Regions from separate parts of the Massilia sp. IC2-476 genome, predicted to be linked through region 1. Evidence: riboswitches for the same ligand, from Rfam matches in the RefSeq annotation. Region 1 holds a riboswitch; the other holds the start of a gene.
What was found. Region 1 has a riboswitch for cobalamin ahead of LK539_RS08565 (TonB-dependent receptor). Riboswitches for the same ligand answer to the same signal wherever they lie in the genome.
Positions count from the first base shown of each region.

Region 2: linked by a shared signal. The riboswitch ahead of LK539_RS24205 (TonB-dependent receptor domain-containing protein) and the one ahead of LK539_RS08565 (TonB-dependent receptor) in region 1 are both predicted to bind cobalamin.

Region 1 covers NZ_JAJFER010000002.1:820,188-828,609, reverse strand. The annotation lists gene LK539_RS08585 (DUF6151 family protein) at 1-139, shown strand, start outside; gene LK539_RS08580 (hypothetical protein) at 143-499, opposite strand; gene LK539_RS08575 (thiol:disulfide interchange protein DsbA/DsbL) at 496-1,158, opposite strand; gene LK539_RS08570 (cobalamin-binding protein) at 1,321-2,208, opposite strand; gene LK539_RS08565 (TonB-dependent receptor) at 2,208-4,190, opposite strand; cobalamin riboswitch at 4,256-4,493, opposite strand; gene LK539_RS08560 (M1 family metallopeptidase) at 4,617-6,833, shown strand; gene LK539_RS08555 (hypothetical protein) at 6,830-7,747, shown strand; gene LK539_RS08550 (class III extradiol ring-cleavage dioxygenase) at 7,797-8,422, shown strand, end outside.
Region 2 covers NZ_JAJFER010000017.1:113-8,534, forward strand. The annotation lists gene cobT (nicotinate-nucleotide--dimethylbenzimidazole phosphoribosyltransferase) at 430-1,464, shown strand; gene LK539_RS24195 (adenosylcobinamide-GDP ribazoletransferase) at 1,476-2,255, shown strand; gene LK539_RS24200 (histidine phosphatase family protein) at 2,260-2,790, shown strand; cobalamin riboswitch at 2,823-3,056, shown strand; gene LK539_RS24205 (TonB-dependent receptor domain-containing protein) at 3,124-4,965, shown strand; gene LK539_RS24210 (iron ABC transporter permease) at 4,984-6,006, shown strand; gene LK539_RS24215 (ABC transporter ATP-binding protein) at 6,009-6,782, shown strand; gene cobO (cob(I)yrinic acid a,c-diamide adenosyltransferase) at 6,779-7,396, shown strand; gene LK539_RS24225 (cobyrinate a,c-diamide synthase) at 7,396-8,422, shown strand, end outside.

The DNA.
Region 1 (8,422 bases):
CAAGGTGGGAGTGATGCTCGTGAAGGCGCGCCTGGGTGGCGGCTATCGGGAGAACCCCTTCTTCCGGTCCGCCGCTGGCGAACCGGTGAAGGAGGTGCAGGTACTGTCGCTGGAAGAGCGCAAGGCGCTGACCCCGTAGAGCTCAGCGTTCGGCCTCGCGCCGGGCGGGATAACGCGAGACGTATTCGTATTCTCCGCGCACGTGCGTGACCCCGACCCACAGGTGTTCCCACCAGTGTTCGCGCGAGCGCACGGTTTTCAGGCAGGTCTTGTCGACGCCGCCCTTGAACAGCGGGTCGACGCACTGGTTGGTCATCAGGGCGTAGCGCTGGTTCTCCGCATTGACGAGGGCGATCGCGAGCCAGATGGCGATCCCCGCAAAGAAGATCGCCAGCCCCCACGCCACGTGGTTCACGTAGCTGGTCTCAAACAGGTCGTCCTCGTTGGGCCGGGACCCATCGTACATCTTGAGGACTTCGCGTTCGACGTCATTGCTCATTTCGAGGCGGCTGCTTTCTTGACCAGTGCGTCCATGACCTGGGTGGTTGCCTGCATGGTCGGCTCCAGGCCCTGGATCTTGTTCGATTCCGAGACCTGGCCCGGCGACACCACGTACTTGCCATCGATGATGATGGTCGGGGTGCTGCTGACCTTGTAGTTCTTCGAGATCGCTTCGAGGCGGCGCAGCTTGGTGGTCACGCCGAACGAGTTCCAGGTTTCCATGAACTTGGCGCGGTCCAAGCCATTCTTGGCGGCCCACTCGATGATCGCGTCATCCTTCATCAGGCGCTGGCGCTGGACGTGCACGGCCTGGAACACGCGCGGGTGGTATTCCTCCAGCTTGCCCATCGCCTCCAGGGTCAGGAACAGGTGCGCTTCCGGATCGGCCGGGCCCTGGAACGGCAGGTGGATGCGGCGCATGACGATGTTATCGCCCTGCTTCTTGATCCACTGGTTCAGCGTCGGCTCCAGCGCGTTACATGCCGGGCAGTGGTAAGCGAAGAATTCGATGACCTCGACCTTCTTGCCCGTCGCCTGCACCGGCTGCGGCGCACTCAGGGTCTGGTAATCGACGCCGTTCTTCGGGTCGGCAGGCGACGCGAACGCGGTGCTGGCGACCATGGTGGCGGCGATGAGGGCGAAACGCAGAGAACGCATAGGTATCCTTCCAGAATAGATTGAGCAAACGCCGGGAGATTACCACTTTTTTGGGTCCCCTTACGGGGGAAGGCGGGAATTTTGCATTTGCTTACCGAATTAACGCAAGGGATACGGCAGATTGACAAGCATTAGCAGACTGCCAAGCCGATCCCTGGCGATTTACTTCGGCCGGCGCTGCCTGACGCCCTCCAACTGCTCGCACAGCAGTGCCGCGCCCTCGATGGTACGCGGCCCCGGCCGGGTCAGCAGTTCGCCGTTTACTTTCAGCAGATTGCCGCGCTTGACGGCCGTCATCGTCTTGTACGGCTCCCACAGCTTCAGGCCCGGGTTGGCGGGATCGATGCGCTTGCCCGCCATGATCGCTTCCGGGTCGGCCGCTAGCACCGCTTCCAGACTGACTTCCGGCGCCACCACTTTGAGCGCGCCGAACACGTTGCGTCCGCCGCAGACGCGGATCGCATCGCTGGCGATCTGGGCGTCGTTGAGGGTGTACAGCGGCTGGTCCCAGATCTGGTAGAACACCGTCACAGGCGCGCGGCCTGCGTAACGCCCTTCCAGCGCGGCCAGCCTGGTGCGCAGCGCCGTGGCTGCCCCGGTGGCGGTAGGCCCCGTGCCCAGCAGCTGGCCGAGGCGCTCGACGTTGTCGGCCACCTGGGCCAGTCGGCGCGGCTCGCTGTGGAAGACCGGCACACCCAGCGTTTCGAGCTGGGCGATCTGGCGCGCCGTGTTCCCGCTGTGCCAGACCACGATCAGGTCGGGCTTCAGGGCCAGCACCCGCTCCATGTCGATCACGCTGTTGCTGCCCACCAGCGGGATCTTCTTTGCCGCTTCCGGGTAGTCGCTGTAGTTCATGGCGCCGACTACCTGCTTCCCACCGCCGGCGGCGAACAGCAGCTCGGTGGCGTGCGGCGCCATCGAGATGACGCGGCGCGCCGGCTGCTGCACCGTGACGCGGCGGCCGGCGTCGTCGACCACGGTCACCGCGGCCTGCACACTGCCGGCCGCCAGGGCCAGCAGTGCTGCTGCGTAAGCCAGTCGCGCGCGCATCAGAAATCGTAGCGCAGCGACAGCTTCAGCTGGCGGCCATCGCTCGGATAGATGCCCGAGCGGCAGCCGAAGGCGTTGCTGTAGTACTGGCGGTCGGCCAGGTTGAGCGCGCTGAAGGCCGCTTCCCAGCCGCCCACGCGGTACGCGTAGCGGGCGTCGAGCGTCGTGTAGGACGGGATGCGCGCGCCGCAGCTGTTGGTGAAGTCGCTGCCGTAGCGCTGGCTGTCGACCCACTGGGCGCCGAGGTCGGCGTTGTGGCCGCCGCGGGTCCAGCCCAGGCGCGCGGTAACGACGTTCTTCGGCACCAGCACCATCTCGCGGCCGGCGTTCGGGCCGGCGGTAAATTCGGCGTCCACGCGCTGCCACTGGGCCGTGAGGCGCAGGTCCTGGCTCAGGGCGTACTGGCCTTCCACCTCGACGCCCTGGCGGCGGGTCGGGTCGAGGTTGGTGTTGGCGCCCCAGCCGATGGTCGGGTCGTAGAAGATCTCGTTTTCCAGGCGGTGGCGGAACAGGCGCGCGCTCAGCTGGCGGCCGGCCGGGCCCGCGGTCACGCCCAGTTCGAGGTCGCGCGAGGTCTGCGGCGCCAGCACTTCGGGACCGGCACGCAGGCTGTTCTCGTCGACGTTGGCGATGCGGTAGCTGCGGCCTGCCCTGGCGAAGGTCGTCACCCCGGGCAGCACATCGAAGCTGCCCTCGACCGACCAGGCGTTGATCGACTGCTTGCGGTGCTCGTTCACCACCGGCGGGAAGGCCAGCGGGTCCGAGTAGTCCTTGATGAAGCGCTCGTGGCGGCCGCCGATGGCCAGGCGCGCGTTATGTGGAGCATTCCACAGGATTTCATTGCGCAGGTAAACCGCCTTCGAATCCTGCTCGGCGTCGCCCAGCGAAAAATCGGAGCTGGTCTGGCGCTCCCAGCGCACCAGGTCGATGCCCGCAACCAGTTCGTTGCGCTTGTCGCCGAAGCTGGCGGTGTGGCGCAGGCGCGGCGAGAACTGGGTCTGGCGCGCGTCATAGGCCGAACGCGACGCCACCTTCGTGCCGCCCATCATGTAGAAGTAGTTGGCCTCGACCTCGCGCTCGCGGCGCGACAGCTCGGCGGCCAGCTCGAGGCCGCCGATGCGGTGCTCGACGAAAGCGGTGATGCGGTCGGTGTCGAGGGTGCCGAAATCGTCCGGGGTCAGGGTCTGGCGCGGGATCGAGAGGAACTGGGCTTCGCTAAGCGAACCAGGGAAGCGCGCGTCCTGTTCCGAGCGTTCGAAGCGCAGGCCGGCACGGCCGGCGCCGTAGTTGTACTGCACGCCGCCGCTGGCGGTCTGCTGCTTGAAGTCGCTGTTCTTGCGGTAGTTGTCGGTGCGGCGGTCGGCCACAACGACGTCCACGGTCAGCGGACCGGCGCCGTGGCTGAGCGAAGCACGCAGGTCGCGCGCGCTGAAGCGCCCTGCTTCGGCAAACAGCGAACCGTGGGTGCCGTCCTGGGCGCCGCGACGCGTGATGATGTTGATCACGCCGCCGGTCGCGCCTTCGCCGTACAGCACGCTGCTGCCGCCACGCTGGATCTCGATGCGCTCGACGGTATCGACCGGGATGCTCGACAGGACCGCGTTCGCCAGTTCATTCTCGTTCAGGCGCACGCCGTCGACCAGGATCACCAGGTTCTGGGCGCTGTTTGAGCCGAAGCCGCGCAGGTCGAGCGCGAAGTCGGGCGAGGCGTCCAGGCTCTGGCGCCCGTAGACGCCGCCGATCTTGCGGATCGCGGCATTCACGTCGGTGGCGCCGGCGCGGCGGATATCCTCGGCGGTGATGACGGTGGCGCCGATCGGCGCGGTGGCGGCCTGCGCCGGGAAGCGCGCGCCGGTGACGACGATCGAAGGCAGCGCTTCCTGGGCGAGAGCGTTGGCGGCAAGGACGGACAGCGACAGAGCGCAGGCCAGCGCGAGCGGCTTCATGGCCGGCGCGCTGCGTGGAACGGCAGCAAAATTCATGTTGGATGTTCTCGGTAATGGCACCGGCCCGCGTCCCCGCAGGCCGGAGTTCAACGGAAGCGCCTTGGCACTCCCACCTGTCTGGCCGGTATCCGGGCTTGCAAGACGAACCGCTCCACCTTCCTATGCGTTGGCACAGTGGTTTTCGGAGCGACCTGTCATCGTTATGAGGACGATGACGCTTGTTGACCGTTGCGGGGGCAGCACACCTCGGCGCGGACGCGTAGCGACCTTGCCTCGTGTTTCCCGTTTAACTGCGCATGAGCAGAAGCATGCGCGGGCACCAGAACCCCGAGATTATAACCTGACAAGCTTTTCGGGTATTTCGTCGCCAAATCCGGGCTTCTATCCGAAGCGCTTGGAAATTAGCCAAGCTTCTCGATATAGTCGCGCTCATACCAAAACGACATCGACAGGGAGTCTTGCATGAGGATACAAGGAAGCCGGCACCGCTTGCGCGGGCTGCTTGTCGCGGCATTGCTGGTCGCCGGCGGCACGGCGGCCTGGTTCGCCCAGGCGGACGCACCGCTTGACGTGGCTGCACCTCTACTCGACGGCATCGCACTGGCCGCACCCGACGCCGCCGCTGTCAGCGTCCCCAGCAGCCCGGGAGCATGGGGCGGCATCCGCGGCGGCGACCAGCCGACGCTGTCGGACCGGGTGGTGAGCTACCGCATCGCCGCGACGCTCGACCCGGATAAGCACGTCGTCACCGGACGGCAAGCGCTCACCTGGCGCAACCGCAGCGCGGTCCCGGTGCGCAGCGTCTACCTGCACCTCTACATGAACGCCTTCGAAGGCGAAGGCAGCACCTTCTTCACCGAGCAGCGTCGGCGCGGTGAGGGATTCCGGAGCGGCGTCGGCACCGGCGATGGCGAATGGGGCCACATCGCCCTGCGCAGCGTGAGCCAGGGCGGGAGCAGCGTGCCATGGCGCTTCGTCCAGCCCGACAAGGGGCCGTCCACCGACCACACGGTGGTGCGCCTGGACCTGCCGGCGGCGGTGGCGCCCGGCGCCTCCACCACGCTCGACATGGCCTTCAGCACCCAGCTGCCGCGCGTGATCGCGCGCACCGGCTACTTCGACAGCTTCCACCTGGTGGCGCAATGGTTCCCCAAGATCGCGGTGCTGGAACTGCCGGGTGAACGCGGGGCGACCGCGCCGCGCTGGAACGCGCACGAATTCCACATGGAGTCCGAGTTCTACGCCGACTTCGGCAGCTACGACGTGAGCCTTACCGTTCCCAAGGGCTATACGGTGGGCGCCACCGGCGAGCTGCAGGGGCCGCCCGTCGAGAAGAACGGCATGCTGACGCACCGCTACGTACAGCACGACGTGCACGATTTCGCCTGGACCGCGGACCGCCGCAGCGCCAAGCCGCTGGTGGAAACCTGGACCGGCCCGGGCAGCCCGACCGTCAGGGTCGAGGTGATCTATCCGCCCGAATACGAAGCCAGCGCCAGGCCGGCGATGAAGGCGGCCAAGGATGCGCTGGCCTATTTTTCGCGCACGCTCGGCCCCTACCCCTACCGCACGCTCACCGTCGTGATCCCGCCCTACAACGCGGAAGAAGCCGGCGGCATGGAGTACCCCACCTTTGTTACCGCCTCCGGTTATGCCGAGGTGGCGCCGAAGTCGCTGTCCGCATTCGAGCTCGACGCCGTGACCGTCCATGAATTCGGGCATGGCTACTTCTACGGCATCCTGGCCAGCAACGAGTTCGAAGAACCGATGCTCGACGAGGGCCTGAACGAATTCTGGAGCAACCGGATGCTGCGCGGGCGCGGCCAGATGATCCATCCGGCCCCGGGCTGGCTGAAGCGCATCGGGGTCGATCCGGCCTTCGCTCCTTTCGACTTCATCCGCCTCGCTTCGCCGCGCGACCGGCCTGCCGATGCGCCCGGCGCCAACGCCTGGCAGCGCCTGCAGGGTATCGGCCCGGTCTACAACCGCAGCGCCCTCGTCATGCGCGACCTGGAACAGCGGATCGGCAGCGAGGCGATGGAGCGCGGCTTCAAGGAATACTACCGCCGCTGGAAGTTCCGCCATCCGAGCATCGCCGACCTGCGCGAAGCCCTGGCCGACGGCAGCGGCGAACGCGCCGCCGTCGAAGAAGTCTTTGCCCAGCAGGTCTATGCGACGGCCCGGGTCGACGACAAGGTCTTTAAGCTGACCAGCGAAGAAGAACTGCCGCCGGCAGGCACCCGGCTTGAGGGCGGCCGGCGACTGGAGGAGACGCAGGCGGCGGTCAACAGGCGCGTTGCGAAGCTGCGCGAAGACTGGAAGAAGGCCAATCCGGGAGCAAAGGAAGGCAGCGGCCCCTTCCCCTGGCGCACCGAAGTCACCGTGCGCCGCGACGGCGCCAGCGTGCCGCAGACGCTGGTGGTGCGCTTCGCCGACGGCAGCAGCGAAACAGTCGAGTGGCGCGCGGCTTCGCCCGCGGAAAAATGGCGCAGCTTCAGCTGGGTCAAGCCGGCGCGCGCCGTGTCGGCCGAGATCGACCCGCGCCGCAGCCACTACCTCGACGTCAACAAGCTCGACGACAGCCGCAGCATCACTCCCGACCGCGGCGCATCCACCCGCTGGAGCAGCGACGCGGCCGCGTTCATCCAACTGATCCTGTCTTTCCTGGCCACCGTATGACGACCACTACCGCTCCCCTGGCGCCGCAGGCGGCGTCCGTTTCCCCTGCCGCCACCCGTGGCAGCCTCCTGCGGGCACTGCGCCCTGCCCGGCAATGGCGCCTGATGCTGCTCTGGCTGGTGGCCCTGCTGCTGCCGACACTCGCGGCCGCGCTGCCGGTCTGGGTGATGCTGGGCGATGCGCTCGATCGCACAGTCGGCGCCCCCGCGCTGGCGCGGCGCCTCGACCTGGTGGCCATCACCGACATCATGAGCCTGCACAGCCAGCACGCCTCTGCGCTGGCCGGCGGCGGCACCGTGGCGCTGGTCTTGACGCTGCTGCTGTCGCCGCTGCTCACTGGCGCCGCCATCACCGCGGCGCGCGCTCCAGCGCCGCCCGGCTTCGCGGCCCTGGCGGCCGGCGGCGTGCACGAATACGGACGCCTGCTGCGCATGCTGCTGTGGGCCGTCGTGCCGCTCGGCGTCGCCGGCTTCCTGGGCGCGATCGCGGGCGGCGCCGCCGACGAACACGCGGCCAGCAGTGTGCTTGCATCATCGGCAGGCGATGCCGCGCTTGGGGCGGTCCTGGTGACCGGCCTGCTCCTGCTGCTGGCCCACGCCACGCTCGACGCCGGCCGCGCCGTGCTGGCGCTCGACCGCCGCCGCAAGTCGGCGGTGCTGGCCTGGTGCGACGGCCTGGGAGTGCTGGCGCGCCGTCCGCTGGCCGCCTTCGGCCTCTGGTTCGGCATCACCCTGGGCGGGCTGGCGCTGGCGGCGGCGCTGGCAGTGGCGCGCCTGAACGTGCCGGCGCTGGGCGTGGGCAGCTTCCTCGGCGGCCTGCTGCTGACCCAGCTCGCCGTGCTGGCGCTGGCCTGGATGCGCTGCGCGCGCCTGTTCGCCCTGATGGAAGTGGCGAGAAGCGGCGCCGCACGCTGAATCGCGCCATCGGCTACCATGGGTGCGTCCACGTATCGACGGAGCACCCATGCGCCTCCCTACTTATTTCGTATCGCACGGCGGCGGCCCCTGGCCCTGGATGAAGGACCAGTACGGTCCTGCCTATGCCGAGCTGGAAGCCTCGCTGGTAGGCATTCGCCAGGCACATGGCGAGGCCGTGCGCGCGGTGCTGGTCGTGACCAGCCACTGGGAGACGCCGGGCTTCATGGTGTCATCCGGCGGCGCGCCCGGCATGATCTACGACTATGGCGGCTTCCCGCCGCATACCTACCAGGTGCAGTACCCGGCGCCCGGCAACCCGGCGCTGGCGCAGCGTGTCGCCGCCCTGCTCGGGGCTGGCGGCCATCCGGTCGGGCTCGATGCGGAGCGCGGCTTCGACCACGGGACCTTCTCGATGCTGTACCCGGTGTATCCGGAAGCGCGCATGCCGGTGGTGCAGCTGTCGCTGCGGCGCGACCTCGATCCGCAGGCCCACATCGAGGCCGGCCGTGCGCTGGCGCCGCTGCGTGACGAAGGGGTGCTGATCCTGGGCAGCGGCCTTTCCTTTCACAACCTGCGCCAGTTCGGCCCAAGCGGAGCTGCGGCCTCCAAGGCCTTCGACGGCTGGCTGCAGCAGACGATGACGCTGGCGCCGCCCGAACGCACAGCGGCGCT
Region 2 (8,422 bases), on a different contig from region 1:
AATCTCTGTTTGTTGACTCTTTCGAGTCACCGGCATTACTGCCGGGTCGCTCACTCAAAGTACTGACGAAACCTTCTTGCGAAGATTTACGTTTAATACTTTTTGTGAACATTTGATAATTTAAGTATGCAGCTGAGCAAGTCAGCCGGCACCTTCATCAAACGCCCACACTTATCGACTGTTGATTGTTAAAGAACCGTTGTTCTGTACTACCTTGCTGCACTGTGCGAAGCGTTGTGTTCGTCAGCAGCAGAGAAGTGAGATTATGCAGTGTTTCGCGTAACTCGTCAACCCCTTGTCTCTTTCGCGCTCGCTGCCAAAAAGGCTGCGTTGTGCGTCGGAGGAACGAGACTATAACAAAGCCCGACGGCGCTTACAACGCTTGCGACTATGCTATCGTCGCGTTTTTTCCACCTTATTGTTCCGGAAATGCACCTCCCACACATCGCGCCGACCGCAGACGCGGCCCTTGAGGAAGCCCTGCTCGACGCCATCAATAACAAGACCAAGCCGCTGGGAAGCCTTGGCCGCCTCGAGACCCTGGCGGCGCAGCTGGGACTGATCCAGCGCTCGACGACTGTGCGTATTGCGGATGCAGCCATCCTGGTGTTCGCGGGCGATCATGGCGTGGTTGCGGAAGGAGTCTCAGCCTATCCGCAGGACGTGACCTGGCAGATGGTAGAGAACTTCCTGGCCAATGGCGCGGCCATCAACGTGTTCGCCCGCCAGAATGGTTGCGCGCTGCACGTCGTCGATGCGGGCGTCAACCACGCCTTTGGCGAGCGTCCGGGACTGCTCGACCGCAAGGTAGCGCCAGGCACCCGCAACTTTGCAGTCGAACCCGCGATGTCGCGTCCGCAGCTCGAGACCGCGCTGGAACACGGCATAGCCCTGGTGCGCGACCTGCCCGGCACCGTCGTGGGGTTTGGCGAAATGGGTATTGGTAACACCACCGCGGCTGCGGCAATCATGCACAAGCTCACCGGCCTGCCGCTGTCGCAATGCGTCGGCGCCGGCACTGGGCTGTCGCTTGAGGGCATCCAGCGCAAGCAGCAGGTCATCGAAGCCGCCGTCGCCCGCCATACCGGCGTGAACGATCCGCTCGACGTACTGGCCACCTTCGGCGGTTTCGAGATCGCCATGATGGCCGGCGCCATGCTGAAGGCCGCCGAACTGCGCAAGGTGCTGCTGATCGACGGTTTCATCGTCACCAGTGCATTGCTGGTCGCCGCCCGCGTGCAGCCGGCGATCCTGGACTACTGCGTGTTCGCCCACTGCTCAAACGAAAACGGCCATCGCCTGATGCTCGAATCGCTCGGCGCCCAGCCGCTGCTGCAGCTCGGCCTGCGGCTCGGCGAAGGCACCGGCAGTGCCCTTGCCCTGCCCCTGCTGCATGCAGCCGCGAACTTCCTCAACGAGATGGCGACCTTCGCTTCGGCCCAGGTCAGCACCAGCTCGCAGTGAGTAAATAAAACATGCAGCAGCTACGCCTGTTCTTCATCGCTGTCCAGTTCTTCACCCGCCTGCCGATTCCGCGCTGGGTCGGCTTCGAGCAGGAGTGGCTGCACCACGCCTCACGCTACTTCCCGCTGGTCGGCCTGGTGGTCGGCGCGATCGGCGCCGGCGTATATGCGGCGGCAGCGTATCTGTTCCCGGCGCCCGTCGCGGCCGCGCTCTCGACCGCGGCGACGATCTACGCCACCGGCGCCTTTCACGAAGACGGCTTCGCCGACACCTGCGATGGCCTCGGCGGAGGCATGACGCGCGAGCGCGTGCTCGAGATCATGAAGGACTCCCGGGTCGGCGCTTACGGTGCGATTGGCGTCGTGTGCATGCTCGGCGCGAAGTGCACTGCGCTGGCGATGCTGCCGCCGGCCAGCGCCATCGGCGCGCTGCTGCTCGCGCATCCGCTCTCGCGCCTGGCCGCGACCTCGCTCATCTGGTGCATGGAATATGCGCGCGCCGAAGGCAAGGCCAAGCCGCTGGCCGAGCGCATGACGACGCCGGAGTTCATCATCGCCTCGGCAACGGTCGCCCTGGCTGGCGCCATCCTGGTCGCAACGGCGGCGCTCGATCTGCGCGCAGTGCTCGCGGCATGCATCGCCAGCGCGCTTGCCACCTGGTGGCTCGCCCGCAAATTCGCGCGCCGCATCGGCGGCTATACGGGCGACTGCCTTGGCGCCGTGCAGCAGCTGGCGGAAGTCGTGATCTACCTCGCCGTGCTGGCCACCCTGGGCCACGGCGCCCTGGCCTGATCCGATGGAACTGGTCCTGGTCCGCCACCCGCAGCCGGAGATCGCGCCCGGGATCTGCTACGGCAGGGCCGACATTTCGACATCTATCGAAGCAACCACCCTGGTCGTTGCCAGCCTGCGCGCCGCAGCCCTGCCCGGTGCTTTGTCCGTCTATGCCAGCCCGCTCGCACGCTGCAGCATGCTCGCCAATGCGCTCGGCGTTCCCGTCAGCTTCGATGCGCGCCTGGCCGAGATGGACTTCGGCGCCTGGGAGATGCAGGGATGGGATGCGATCCCGCGCGCCGAGGTCGACGCCTGGGCCGCCGACCTCCTCCACTACCGTCCCGGCGGCGGCGAGAACGTGCTGGACGTGGCACGCCGCGTGGCCGCGTTTCGCAAGGAGCTGCAGCATCCTGCCCTCGTCATCTGCCACGCGGGCACCATCCGACTGCTGTCGGCGCTGCATGCCGGCGGCACGCTCGAAGAAGCTGCGTTGCGCGCCGCAAACAGCGCCCACCGCATCGCCTACGGCGAAGTCATCGTGCTGAAAGACTGACAACGCTCCACCACCGTGCCGCAGTTTCTCCTTTATAATGGCGGCGTTTTGGTGCTCGCGGTCGTGTCCACGACCGCAGTTAAACGGGAAACACGAAGCCCTTCAACAAGGCCAACGTGTGCTGCCCCCGCAACGGTAAGCAAGTACCGCGCATGCTGAATCAGCAGCGCGGCAAACCGTCTTCCATGACCACTGTGCGAACGCATGGGAAGGTCGGACGGCCAGACTTGCCAGCCCGGATACCGGCCAAAAGGTGGAAGCGCGCCAACGGTGCGTTTCTGTTCAATCTGGCCTACGGGGACGTCGGCTGGTTGTCTTTGATGTGAACTATTCATGAACTTTCCTGTAACACGGCAAGCGGCCGCGCGTTCGCTTGCATCCGCGCTCGCACTCGCCTTCGCTTCGCCCTCCTTCGCCCAGACCCTGGACTCCGTGGTCGTCACCGCCAACCGCATGCCCCAACGCGCGGTCGACGTGATCGCCGATACCACCGTCATCCATGCCGACGAGATCGCCCGTTCCGGCGCCGGCTCAGTGGCCGACGTGCTGCGGCGCCAGCGCGGCATCGAAATCACCCGCAACGGCAGCGCCGGCGCATCCACCAGCGTGTTCCTGCGTGGCGCCAACAGCAACCAGGTCGTGGTCCTGCTCGACGGCGTGCGCATCGGCTCGTCCACCAGTGGCGTCGCCTCCTGGAACGCAGTGCCGCTCGGCGCCATCGAGCGTATCGAAGTCGTCTACGGTCCGCTCAGCACCCTGTACGGCGCCGACGCGATCGGCGGCGTGATCCAGATCTTTACTCGCAAGGGCGATGGCAGCCCCACCGTCAGCGCTGCGGTCGGCGCCGGCAGCAATGCCACGCGCAAGGCGGACGCCAGCCTGCATGGCGCCGGCGATGCGCTGCGCTATGCCTTCAGCGCCGGTTACGAAGACTCGGACGGCTTCTCGGCCACCCGTCCCGGCGCCTTTGGCTTCAACCCGGACGAAGACGGCTACCGCCGCCGCAACGCCAACGGCCAGCTGTCGTATACGCTGGCTCCCGGACATGAGATTGGCGCGCAATTCCTGCACAGCGACCTGCGCGCGCAGTACGACAGCGGCGCCGGCCCCTATGACGTCAACAACAAGCAGGACCTGAACACGGCGGCGGTGTATGTCGCCAGCCAGTTCACGTCCAACTGGCGCTCTACCCTGCAGTTCGCCCGCTCCGACGACAAACTGGGCAGCTTCACCAGCGCCGCCGCATCCGGCGCCAGCCAGATCGACACGCAGCAGGACGAGCTGACCTGGCAGAACACCATCGCCCTCGGCCCCGACACCCTGCAGCTGCTGTACAGCCACCGCAAGGAAGAAGTCGAGTCCAGCTCCACCGCCGACCTGTCGCGCAGCCGCACGACCAATTCGTACGCGGCGGCTTACTCGGCCAAGCGCGGCAGCCACCTGTTCGATGCCAGCGCCCGCCACGACCGCTCGGTCTATGGTAACAAGAACACCGGCGCCGCCGGCTATGGCTACAACTTCGGCAGGGGCCTGCGCGCCACCGCCAGCGTCGGCTCGAGCTTCCGGGCGCCGACCTTCAACGAGCTGTACTACCCGGGATACGGCCTGCCGACCAACCGTCCGGAGAAGGGCCGCAACCTTGAAGCCGGCCTGCGCTACGATGCCGGCAAGCTGCAGTTCGACGCCACCTGGTTCCGCAACCGCCTGACCGACATGATCGTCTCCGCAACGCCCTGCCCGGGCCGTGCCGGCAGCTGCGCCTACAACGTCAACGAAGCCAAACTGGAAGGCGTGACGCTGGCGGCCGAGGCACTTGTCGCCGGCGTCACGCTGCGCGGCAGCCTGGACTGGCAGGACCCGACCGACGAGACCACCGGCAAGCAGCTGGCGCGCCGCGCGAAGAAGCACGCTTCCTTCATGGCCGACAGCAGCTGGGGTGCGCTCAAGGCCGGCGCCGAACTGCAGCTCTCGGGCGAGCGCTTCGACGACGCGGCCAACCGCAATCGCCTGGGCGGCTACGGCCTGCTCAACCTGTACGCTACCTGGCAGTTCACGCCTGATGTGTCGCTGCTGCTGCGCGTCGACAACGTCGCCGACAAGCGCTACGAGCTGGCCCGGAACTACGGCACCAGCGGCCGTACCTGGTTCGCCGGCCTGCGCTACGGCATCCGCTGACGTACCAAGAGGAGACGCATGCATCACCCAGCCAACTCGCAGCGCCAGCGCGCCACGCTCGTCATCGGCGTGCTGCTGCTGTGCGCCCTTGCCAGCCTGCTGTTCGCCGGCATGACGGGCTCGGTCGCCGTGCCGCTGGCCGAGGTGCCGGACGCGCTGCGCCAGCTAACGAACGGCGAAGCAAACAGCCTGGCGGCCTCGCTGCTCGAGCTGCGCGCCAGCCGCGCGCTGACCGCCTTCGTCACCGGCGGCGCGCTGGCGCTGGCTGGCGTGATGATGCAGGCGCTGCTGCGCAACCCGCTGGCCGACCCGTATGTGCTCGGCATTTCGGCGGGCGCTTCAGTCGGCGCCCTCCTCGCCCTGCTCCTGATGGCCACCGCCCTGGTGGTCGACCTGGCCGCGCTGGCCGGCGCGGTAGGGGTGTCGATGCTGCTCTACCTGCTGGCGCGGCGCGACCTGCGCGGCGGACTCGCGCTCGAAGGCGGCACCTCGATGCTGCTGCTCACCGGCGTGATCCTGTCCTCGGCCTGCATGGCCCTTGTCACCCTGATGCTGTCGATCGCGCCGGAAGGCCGGCTGCGCAGCATGATCTTTTGGATGATCGGCGACCTGGCCGGCGCCCCGCTGCGCCTGGCACCCTGGCTGGTGCTTGGCGGTGCCCTGCTGTATGCCCTGCGCAGCGCGCGCGCCATGAACGTGGTCGCGCTGCACGCCGAAGCCGCCGCCACGCTGGGCATCCGCGTCGGCCGCCTGCGCAAGGGCCTGTTCTTCGTATCGGGCGTGCTGACGGCCAGCGCCGTGACCAGCGCCGGCTCGGTCGGCTTCGTCGGCCTGATCGTCCCGCATGCCTGCCGCTTCGCCTTCGGTCCCGACCACCGGGTCCTGATCCCGGCGGCGGTGCTGGCCGGCGGCAGCTTCCTGGTGCTGTGCGATACCCTGGCACGCACAATCATCGCGCCGCAACAGCTGCCGGTGGGCGCGATCACCGCGATCATCGGCGCCCCGGTCTTCCTCTACCAGCTGCACCGCCTGAGGAAATGACCATGATCCGGACCGAACACCTCGACCTGAAGGTCGGTAACCGAACGCTGATCCGCCAGCTCGACTGGGCCGCGCGGCCCGGCGAATGCTGGAGCGTCATCGGCCGCAACGGCGCCGGCAAGAGCACGCTGCTGCGCACCCTGGCCGGCCTGCACCGTCCCGACGCCGGCGCCGTGCTGGTCGGCGGCCGCCGCCTGGACGCCTGGGCGCCGGAACAACTGGCGCGCATCCGCGCCTTCCTTGCGCAGTCGCGCCACGACGCGTTCTCGTACAGCGTGATCGAAACCGTGCTGTCGGCGCGTCACCCCTATCACGCCGACCGCTACTGGGAAGGCAGCGACGACCACCAGCTCGCCATGCGCGCGCTCGAAGAGATGGAAGTGGCGGACCTGGCGGGGCGCGACGTGCGCACGCTGTCGGGCGGCGAGCGCCAGCGCGTCGCCATCGCGGCGCTGCTGGCCCAGGACACCCAGCTGCTGCTGCTGGACGAACCGGCCAACGCGCTCGACCTGGCGCACCAGGTCAGCGTCATGGCCCTGCTGGCCAGGCTGTGCCGCGAACAGGCCAAGACCGTGGTCATGATCGGACACGACCTGAATCTGGCCTACCGCATCTCCACCCACGCGCTGCTACTCAACGGCGACGGCCGCTGGCAGGCCGGTCCTGTTGACGACACCATGCAGCCGGCGCTGCTGGGCGACTACCTCGGCCACCCGATCGACATGATCGAGCACGGCGGCCGCCGCATTTTCCTACCTTTCGAGGCCACGCCATGAATCCGGACGACATCGATGCACTGAACGAACGCCACCGCCAGCGCATGGAGCGGAAAAAAGCCGTCATCGACGCCAAGATCGCCGCCGCCGACAAGGAAATCGGCATCATCATTGTCAATACCGGCAACGGCAAGGGCAAGAGTTCGAGCGCTTTCGGCATGGTGATGCGCGCCCTCGGCCACGGCATGAAGGTGGGTGTGGTCCAGTTCATCAAGGGCGCCATGTCCACCGGCGAGGAAAAATTCCTGCGCCGCTTCCCGGATGAAGTCAGCTTCCACGCGATGGGCGAAGGCTATACCTGGGAGACCCAGGACCGCGAGCGCGATATCGCCAAGGCGACCGAGGCCTGGGAGCAGGCCAGGCGCTTCCTGAGCGACCCGGCCTATGGCATGGTGGTGCTGGACGAACTGAACATCGCCTTGAAATACCGCTACCTCGACGTGCACACGGTGATCGCCGACCTGCTCGACCGTCCCGTGATGCAGCACGTGGTGGTGACCGGGCGCGCCGCGCCGCCGGAACTGATCGCTGTAGCTGATACGGTCACCGAGATGAACGTGGTGAAGCACGCCTTCAAGGCGGGCATCGTGGCCCAGGCCGGAACGGAGTGGTGATGGACAAGGGCGCACGCGCCGTACTGGTGGCGGCCATGGCCTCCGGCCAGGGCAAGACCAGCGTCACCGCCGCGCTGGCGCGCAAGCTGCTGCGCCAGGGCCTGCGCGTGCGGGTCTTCAAATGCGGGCCGGATTTCATCGACCCCATGCTGCTCGAACGCGCATCCGGGGCGCCGGTGCATACGCTCGACCTGTGGATGGTCGGGGTCGAGGAATGCCGGCGCCGCCTGCACAACGCGGCGCGCGAAAGCGATGCGATCCTGATCGAGGGCGTCATGGGCCTGTATGACGGCGCTCCCTCGGCGGCCGACCTGGCGCGCGAGTTCGGCGTGCCGGTGCTGGCGGTGATCGACGCCTCTGCGATGGCGCAGACCGTGGGTGCGGTAGCGCGCGGGCTGCGCGACTATGGGCCGGTGGAGCTGGCGGGCGTGGTCGCCAACCGCATCGCGAGCGAAGGCCATGCGAACATGGTGGCGTCTTCGCTGCGCGAGATCCCCCTGGTCGGATGGCTGGCGCGCCAGGACACGCCGCTGCCGGAACGCCATCTGGGCCTGGTCCTGCCCGGCGAAGTCGAGGGCCTGGACGCAATGCTCGACCGCCTGGCGGATGGGCTGCACTTCAACGAAGACGCCTGGAACGCGCTGCCCCTGCTGGCGCCGTCGGCGCCCGAGTGGCAAGACGTCGGGCGTCCGCTCGACGGACGCACCATCGCCATCGCGCGCGACGCCGCCTTCTGCTTCCTGTATCCGGCCAACCTCGACCTGCTGCAGTCGATGGGGGCGCAGCTGCGCTATTTTTCCCCGCTGGCGGACGAGCCGGTTCCCCCTGACGCGGACGCGGTGTTCCTGCCGGGCGGCTATCCGGAACTGCACTGCGAAACGCTGAGCCGCGCCGGCCAGTGGCAATCCTCGATCCATGCGGCCCACGTCCGCGGCGTGCCGATCCTGGCCGAATGCGGCGGCATGATGGTGCTGGCCGACGGCCTGACCGACAAGGAAGGCCGGCGCTGGCCCATGGCCGGGCTGC